One region of the Cupriavidus ulmosensis genome, then DNA from elsewhere that is predicted to be linked to it. Evidence: riboswitches for the same ligand, from Rfam matches in the RefSeq annotation. Region 1 holds a riboswitch; the other holds the start of a gene.
The links. A riboswitch is a leader RNA that binds a small molecule or an ion and turns the genes downstream of it on or off. The one in region 1 is predicted to bind glycine.

Region 1 (4,386 bases):
CGCCGAGACCATCTTCCTGTGGCAGTCGATGGCGATGACCGCCGTGCTGATCGCCGCCTCGCTGCTGGTGGCCTATTTCTCCGCGCCCGCCGGCGACCGCGCGCGCACCGCGCAGGACATGGGCGTGGACCTCGACGATGCTGCCGACGTGACCGCGCGCCCCACGCGCCCCGGCGAATGGCTCGAATACAGCCCGCTGCTGACCGTGGTCATCGTCGCGCTCGGCGCCGGCTGGCTGGTGCACGAATTCACCAGCAAGGACCCCATCCTGGCGATCTCCAACCTCAACACCTACAACTTCCTGTTCCTGATGCTGGGGATGCTGCTGAACTGGCGGCCCAGGCGCTTCCTGCGCGCGGTCGCGCGCTCCGTGCCGTCCACGGCCGGCGTGCTGATCCAGTTCCCGCTGTACGGCGGCATCGCGTTCATGCTGACCAAGGCCACCGGCGTGGACGGCGCGAGCCTGTCGCACCACCTGGCCTCGGCCTTCGTCTCGGTGGCCACCCGCGAATCGTTCTCCGCGGTGATGGGCGTCTATTCGGCGGTGCTGGGCTTCTTCGTGCCCTCCGGCGGCGGCAAGTGGGTCATCGAGGCGCCCTACGTGATGCAGGCCGCCAACCAGCTGCAGGTCCACCTCGGCTGGGCCGTGCAGGTGTACAACGCCGCGGAGGCGCTGCCCAACCTCATCAACCCGTTCTGGATGCTGCCGCTGCTGGGCGTGCTCGGCATCCGCGCCAAGGACGTGGTGGGCTTCACCTTCACCCAGCTGCTGGTCCACGCGCCGCTGGTGCTGTTCATGCTGTGGGCCTTCGCGACCACGCTGCCCTATCGTCCGCCCGTGATGCCCTGACGGATCGATGGCGCGGGGACCCGCGCGGGAGGAAAACGCCGGGGCAGCCCGCGTCCCGGTTTAAGATGCGGCTTTCCGGCTACGGCCGGAACCCGATTTTTCCACCCAGCCAAGCCAACGATGAAGAAGATCACCCTGTTCCTCGCCGCCCTCGCCACCGCCGGCGCCGTCCACGCCGCCGCGCCCGCGGGCCCGGCCGAGACGCTGCCCTCGGGCATGACCATCCAGCACCTCGTCAAGGGCACCGGCCCGTCGCCCAAGGCGTCCGACACGGTCAAGGTCCACTACCGCGGCACGCTCACCGACGGCACCGAGTTCGACAGCTCGTACAAGCGCGGCCAGCCGATCTCGTTCCCGCTCAACCGCGTGATCCCGTGCTGGACCGAGGGCGTGCAGAAGATGCAGGTCGGCGGCAAGGCCAAGCTGGTCTGCCCGGGCCCGACCGCCTACGGCTCGCGCGGCGTGCCCGGCACGATCCCGCCCAACGCGACGCTGAACTTCGAGGTCGAGCTGCTGGGCATCGGCGGCTGACCAGGGCACCGGCGCATGGCCTGCTCCGGCGGGCCGTGCGCGGCGCTGCCGTCCCGCCGCATCCGCTACACTTCTCTGTCGACAAGAATGCAGGCACGGGGATGAGAAAAGGCGGACGGATCAAGGCATGGCATGCCGACAAGGGCTATGGGTTCATCGAGATCCACGCCCAGTCGAAAGACGTTTTTTTCCATATCAGCGCGCTGCAGGGCCGCGCCGTCGCGCCCAAGGTCGGCGACCGCGTGTCGTTCGAATTGTCGGCGGGCAAGGACGGCCGCCCGCAGGCGAGCCAGGTCTCGATCGCGGGCGCGCCCGGGCAGGCCGGGCCGGCGGGACGGGCGAACCTGCTGCCGGCGCTGGTGGCGGCGTTCGCGCTGCTGGCGATCTTCGCGGCTTCGCTCGCCGGCCGTCTGCCGCGCGGCGTGGCGCTGGCCAGCCTCGGGCTGAGCGTGGCGGCCTTCGCGCGCTATGCCGTCGACAAGCGGCGCGCCGTGCGCAGCGAACAGCGCATTCCGGAGAACGAGCTGCACCTGCTCGCGCTGTGCGGCGGCTGGCCGGGCGCGCTGGCGGCCCAGCACCTGCTGCGGCACAAGAACCGCAAGGCGTCGTTCCAGGCCACCTTCTGGGCCACGGTCCTGCTGAACGTCGGGGCGATGGTGCTCTGGGCGACGGTGCTCGACGCGTAAGCCGCAACACCCGCGCGGGCGGCGCTTGCCGGCGCCGATCGAGCCGTGTTACCTTGCGCCTTCCAGGAGAACGAGGCGCCTTCACCATGCATGGGAAGGCCCCTCTACCGAAGGCGTACCCCTGAAACGCTCAGGTGCAAAAGACTGGAAACCGAACGAACTGGAGAGCGCCGGGCCGCACCGACAAGGTGAGCGGCACGCGGCCGCCGAAGGGGCAAGCCGCCACCCATGCCGGGTGCGGCGAATCTCTCAGGTAAAAGGACAGTGGGGACAGACAGGCCGGATGGCCTGGCTGTCCCTTTTTGCTATCCGGAGCCTGAGAAATGAAAGTCATCGTAATGGGAGCCGGCGTGATCGGCGTCGCCTCGGCGTGGTACCTGGCGCGCGCCGGGCATGAGGTGGTGGTGCTGGAGCGCAATGCGGGCGCGGCCCGCGAAACCAGCTTCGGCAACGGCGGGCAGATCTCCGTCAGCCATGCCGAGCCGTGGGCCAACCCGGGCGCGCCGCTGAAGATGCTGCGCTGGCTGGGGCGCGAGGACGCGCCGCTGCTGTTCCGCCTGCGCGCCGATCCGGCGCAGTGGTCGTGGGGCCTGAAGTTCCTGCGCGAGTGCTCGGCGCGGCGCTCCACCCACAACATGGTCCAGTTGCTCAACCTGGGCACCTACAGCCGCGCCAGCCTGCAGGCGCTGCGCGCCGAAACCGGCATCGAGTACGACCACCTGACGCGCGGCATCCTGCACTTCTACACCAGCCAGAAAGAGTTCGACGCGGCCATCGAGCCGGCGCGCATCATGCGCGAGCTGGGCTGCGAGCGCCGCGTGATCGGCCCGGACGAGGTGGTGCGGCTGGAGCCGGCGCTGGCGCACATCGCGCCGCGCCTGGCCGGCGCCACCTATACCAGCGAGGACGAATCAGGCGACGTGCACCGCTTCACCACCGCGCTGGCGGCGCGCTGCGAGGCGCTCGGCGTGCGCTTTCGCTACGGCGTGCGGGTGCAGCGCCTGCATGCCGAGGGCGGCGCCATGCGCGGCGTGGAGATCGCCGACGAGACCGGCGCCTACCGCATCGAGAGCGCCGACGCCTACGTGCTGGCGCTGGGCAGCTTCAGCCCGATGCTGGCGCGCCCGCTCGGCGTGAAGCTCGACATCTACCCGGCCAAGGGCTACTCGGCCACGCTGCCGGTGCTCGATGCCACGCGCGCGCCCAGCGTGAGCCTGACCGACGACGAGTACAAGCTGGTGTTCTCGCGCTTCGGCGACCGCCTGCGCATCGCCGGCACGGCGGAGCTCAACGGCTATGCGATGGATCTCAACCCGGTGCGCTGCGAGGCCATCGTGCGGCGCACGCTGGAGGTGTTCCCGGGCATGAGCCGGCCCGAGCTGGCGCAGTTCTGGACCGGCCTGCGCCCGGCCACGCCGGGCAACGTGCCGTACATCGGCGCCTCCGCCGTGCGCGGGCTGTACCTCAACACCGGGCATGGCACGCTGGGCTGGACGCACGGCTGCGGCTCGGGCCGCGCCATCGCGGACATCGTGAGCGGGCGCGTGCCGGAGGTGGACTTCGCCTTCACCGGCGAACTGCCGGCGGGCGCGCCACGGCCAGCCGCGCTGGCGCCGGCCGCGGCGCGGCCCGCGGCGCACTGACGCCACCGGCCAGCCGGCGCCATCGCTGCCGCGCGCCGGGCGCGCGGCAGCGGGCCGGACTTATCCGTTCACCTCGAGCCTCACCGGGGCGGTCAGGAAGTTCGCAGCCACGGCGTTTCACTCACCGCAACCAGTAGTCCTTCCGGGCTCAGGAAGCGCGTCACCTTCTGGCCCCAGGGTTCTTCCCGGTTGGAGATCAGCAAATGGTAGCCCTTGGCCATTAATCCTTCGGTGGCAACGGCGATATTCTCGACGTCAAACTCCAGCCAGGCCTGCGGCGTCGGCAAATCGGCAGGCCAGGTCTCGCAGCCGAAACAGGACCGGGCCGCTTGCGCCAACGGCCACAGCGCGAAATGCTTGACTCCCTCCAAGGCGCCCGCCTCGGACAGCAAGTAGTCCTTGTTGTCGCCATAAGGCTTGAGGGGCAAGCCAAGCGTATCCACGTAAAGGGCGCGACTGCTCTCCGAATCCTTGCTGATCGGACCGAAACCGGCAACGAACAGCACGCCAAGTCCCGCGAATTCCTGCTCCATGACCAAGTCAGCCCCCATTCTCGAAATGCTTCGGGCAAGCCCTGCCGAGCCCGCCGGGCGCTACCGAACGCGCCACGGCTCGGAAAACATCGTCAGACGTCGATCGCCGTATCCGACTTGACCTTGCGGCGCAGCTCGAACTT
Region 2 (4,386 bases), on a different contig from region 1:
ACGCCGACCAGGAACACGTGCGGGTATTCCAGCCCCTTGGAGGCATGCAGCGTGGACAGGCGCACCGCGTCGGGATCTTCCTCGCGGCCTTCGAGCATGCTCATCAGCGCCACGGTCTGGGTCAGCTCGAGCAGGTTCTTGCCTTCGTCGCCGAAGCCGTCGGCGGTGTCGAAGCCGGTGGCCTCGCCCTCGGCGCCCTCGGGCCGGGTGCCCTTGCGCTTGAGCCAGTCGAGGAACTCCAGCGTGTTGGTCCAGCGCGACTGGGCCTGGCGCTCGTCGAAGGTGTCGTACAGGTAGGCTTCGTAGTGGATGCCTTCCATCAGGTCGTCGAGCACCTGGCTGGCCGGATCGCTGGCCGCGCGGCCGGCCAGGCGCACCATCGACTCGCAGAACACGCGCAGCGGCTCGAGCTGGCGCGGCTGCAGCTTGCCTTCGATGCCGCCCATCATGGCCGCCTCGAACAGCGACACCTTGGCCTGCCCGGCGAAGGTGCCGAGCACTTCCAGCGTGGCGTTGCCGACGCCGCGGCGCGGCGTGGTGATGGCGCGGATGAAGGCGGGATCGTCGTCGGCGTTGGCGATCAGGCGCAGGTAGGCGCAGATGTCCTTGATCTCGGCGCGGTCGAAGAAGCTCTGGCCGCCGGACAGCACGTAGGGAATGCGCTCGCGCCGCAGGATCTGCTCGAACAGGCGCGCCTGGTGGTTGCCGCGGTAGAGGATGGCGTAGTCGCGGAACTGCGCGCGCCGCTCGAACTTGTGCGCGGACAGGCGGAACACCACGGATTCGGCCTCGTGCTCCTCGTCGTTCATCGGATTGACGGCGATCGGGTCGCCCATGCCGTGCTCGCTCCACAGCTTCTTGTCGAACAGCTTGGGATTGTTGGCGATGACCGCGTTGGCCGCTTCCAGGATGCGCACCGTGGAGCGATAGTTCTGCTCGAGCTTGACCACCTTGAGGCCGGGGAAATCGGTCTGCAGCAGGCGCAGGTTGTCGAGCGTGGCGCCGCGCCAGCCGTAGATGGCCTGGTCGTCGTCGCCGACCGCGGTGAAGGCCGGCGCGCGCAGGTGCGAGCCGCCGGCGAGCTGCTTGAGCAGCGCGTACTGGCAGGCGTTGGTGTCCTGGTATTCGTCCACCAGGAAGTAGCGCAGGCGGTTCTGCCATTTCATGCGCACCGCCTCGTCGCGCGCGAACAGCTCGGCCGGCAGGCGGATCAGGTCGTCGAAGTCCACCGCCTGGTAGGCGTGCAGCGTGGCCACGTAGTTGCGGTAGACCAGCGCGGCCTGGTGGTCGTCGGCGCTCTCGGCGGTGGCGATGGCGGTCTCGGGATCGACCATGCCGTTCTTCCACAGCGAGATCGTGCTCTGCACGCTGCGGATCAGCTTCTTGTCGGTGGTGGCGAGCTGCTCCTGCACCAGGCCGAAGCAGTCGTCCGAGTCCATGATGGAAAAGCGCGGCTTGAGTCCCACGTGCTCGGCCTCGGCGCGCAGGATCTGCACGCCGAGCGAGTGGAAGGTGCTCACCGTCATCTGCTTGAGCGGGATGCGGCGGCCCTCGCGCGTGGTCTTGCCTTCCATCAGCTTGGCGATGCGCTCCTGCATCTCCTTGGCGGCCTTGTTGGTGAAGGTCACGGCGGCGATGTGCTTCGGCTCGAAGCCCTTGTCCTCGATCAGGTGCGCGATCTTCTGCGTGATCACCCGCGTCTTGCCGGAGCCGGCGCCGGCCAGCACCAGGCAGGGTCCGTCGAGATAACGGACGGCTTCGGATTGGGCGGGATTGAGTCCGTGGGTCATGCGTCGGGGCGTGGTGGCGGAAGCGGATGGCGAAATGGCGGGCGCGGGCCCGGCAAGGACCGGCAAGAACAAAGCGGCCAGGGCTGCCTGTGAAGACCGCGGCACCGGGACGGCGATCCCGCGGGCGGCCGCAGCGGCAGATGTTAACACGGCGGCGGGTCCGCCCCCGCCGGCCCGGCGCCGCGCGTTGACAAGCCACCGGGGCTGCCTGTAGAGTCGCGCCATCCGACCGGGAGAGCGCGCAGAGCCTGCGCCGCCGAAGGGGTATCACCCGAAAACTCTCAGGCACCAAGGACTGGTCGGATCGGCCCGCAACATGCACACGATGCAGGCCGTACTCTGGAGAGCGGCACCCGCCGCCTGCGCGCAGCGCAAGGCATGGCGAGCGTGCCCACCGAAGGGGCGCGCAAGGCACTGGTCCGCGGGACCGCCTTGTAATCTCTCAGGTATCGAGGACAGAGGGGTCATCCGCCGCAGCGGATCCGGCAGCGCCATGCGCGCCGGCCATGCGGCGGATGACCCTTTTTTCGTTTCCGAACCGAGATTTCCGCTTCCCCCGAGGACTACATGACGCTCCAGGCCACGCCCCTCAATGCCATCCACCGCGCGCTCGGCGCCCGCATGGTCGACTTCGGCGGCTGGGACATGCCGGTCAACTACGGCTCCCAGATCGAAGAACACAACGCCGTGCGCACCGACGCCGGCATGTTCGACGTGTCCCACATGTGCGTGGTCGACCTGGCCGGCGCCAACGTGCGCGCGTTCCTGCGCGGCCTGCTGGCCAACAATGTCGACAAGCTGCAGACGCCGGGCAAGGCGCTCTACTCGTGCATGCTCGACGAGCGCGGCGGCGTCATCGACGACCTGATCGTCTACTTCTTCGCCGAGGACCGCTTCCGCCTGGTGGTCAACGCCGGCACCGCCAACGGCGACATCGAATGGATCCGCGCGCGCAATGCCGCCACCGGCAGCGGCGTGGCCATCACCCCGCGCCGCGGCGACAACGCGCCGGCCGGCGCCGCGCCGCTGGCCATCGTCGCGGTGCAGGGCCCGAACGCGCGCGCCAAGGTGTGGAGCGCCTTCCCGGCCACCCAGCCGAGCGAGGCGCTCAAGCCGTTCAACGCCATCGTGGTGCAGGACCCCGCGCTGGGCGAGGTCATGGTGGCGCGCACCGGCTATACCGGCGAGGACGGCTTCGAGCTGGTGGTGCCGGCCGAGAACGTCGCCGGCCTGTGGGAGAAGCTGAACGCCGCCGGCGTGCGCCCGGCCGGCCTGGGCGCGCGCGACACGCTGCGCCTGGAAGCCGGCATGAACCTGTACGGCCAGGACATGGACATCCACACCTCGCCGCTCGACGCCGGCCTGGCCTGGACCGTGGACCTGCAGAGCGAGCGCGACTTCACCGGCAAGGCGGCGCTCGCCGCCGCCGGCCAGACCCGCCAGTTCACCGGCCTGATCCTGCGCGAGAAGGGCGGCGTGCTGCGCGCGCACCAGAAAGTGATCACCGCGGCCGGCGAGGGCGAGATCACCAGCGGCACCTTCAGCCCCTCGCTGTCCCTGTCCATCGCTTTTGCCCGCCTGCCGCTCGGCGTTGCCGCCGGCGCCGAGGTGCAGGTCGAGATCCGCGACCGCAAACTCGCCGCGACTGTGGTTAAACTGCCGTTTGTGCGCAATGGCAAGGCACTCGTGAGCTGAACGCTCGCACCCGGTCACAGCGCGCCCGCCGGCGGCCACCCCCGCTCCACGCGATCCCCCGCCCGGCTGGCGCTGAACAACAAACCGCATCTGGAGAATTCCATGACTTTCCCCGCCGACCTGAAGTACACCGAGTCCCATGAATGGGTGCGCGTCGAAGCCGACGGCACGCTGACCATCGGCATCACCGACCACGCGCAGGACGCGCTGGGCGACATCGTGTTCCTGGAACTGCCCGAAGTGGGCAAGTCGGTGGGCGCGGGCGACGCGCTGGCCGTGGTGGAATCGGTCAAGGCCGCGTCCGACATCTACGCCCCGGTGGCCGGCGAAGTGATCGCCATCAACGACGCCGCCGTGGCCGCGCCGGAAAGCGTCAATGCCGACGCCTTCGACGCCTGGCTGTTCAAGCTCAAGCCGGCCAACAGCGACGACGTCAACGGCCTGATGTCGGCCGACGCCTACAAGGCCAGCGTCGGCGCCTGACGCCCCGCCACACTCCCGCCGTTCCCGCGCGGCCGCCATGCCGCGGGAACGGCGACTGAATACCGATGCGCGGCGGCCAGGCCGACCACCTGCCGCCGCGCGCCCAACGAGGTTCTTGCCATGAACGCCCCGCTTCCCACCACCGCCGCCCAAGGTGCCCGGCCCACGCTGGCCGAACTGGAGGCGCGCGACGCCTTCGCTTCCCGTCATATCGGCCCCGACGCCGCCGAGCAGCAGCACATGCTCGAGGTGCTCGGCTACGGCAGCCGCGCCGCGCTGATCGACGCCGTCATCCCCGCCGCCATCCGCCGCCGCGACGGCATGCCGCTGGGCGAGTTCACCGAGCCGCTGACCGAGGAAGCCGCGCTGGCGAAACTGCGCGGGCTGGCCGGCAAGAACCAGGTGCTCAGGAGCTTCA

Region 2: linked by a shared signal. The riboswitch ahead of gcvT (glycine cleavage system aminomethyltransferase GcvT) and the one ahead of ACWTPI_RS25605 (D-amino acid dehydrogenase) in region 1 are both predicted to bind glycine.

Annotation. Positions count from the first base shown of each region.
Region 1 is NZ_CDRMWP010000002.1:1,331,283-1,335,668, reverse strand. Features, by position in the region: gene ACWTPI_RS25620 (short-chain fatty acid transporter) at 1-850, shown strand, start outside; gene ACWTPI_RS25615 (FKBP-type peptidyl-prolyl cis-trans isomerase) at 971-1,381, shown strand; gene ACWTPI_RS25610 (DUF1294 domain-containing protein) at 1,483-2,067, shown strand; glycine riboswitch at 2,218-2,342, shown strand; gene ACWTPI_RS25605 (D-amino acid dehydrogenase) at 2,391-3,710, shown strand; gene ACWTPI_RS25600 (glyoxalase) at 3,803-4,243, opposite strand; gene ACWTPI_RS25595 (acyl-CoA synthetase) at 4,336-4,386, opposite strand, start outside.
Region 2 is NZ_CDRMWP010000001.1:4,137,176-4,141,561, forward strand. Features, by position in the region: gene ACWTPI_RS19170 (UvrD-helicase domain-containing protein) at 1-1,790, opposite strand, end outside; glycine riboswitch at 2,011-2,098, shown strand; glycine riboswitch at 2,120-2,259, shown strand; gene gcvT (glycine cleavage system aminomethyltransferase GcvT) at 2,358-3,485, shown strand; gene gcvH (glycine cleavage system protein GcvH) at 3,588-3,968, shown strand; gene gcvP (aminomethyl-transferring glycine dehydrogenase) at 4,089-4,386, shown strand, end outside.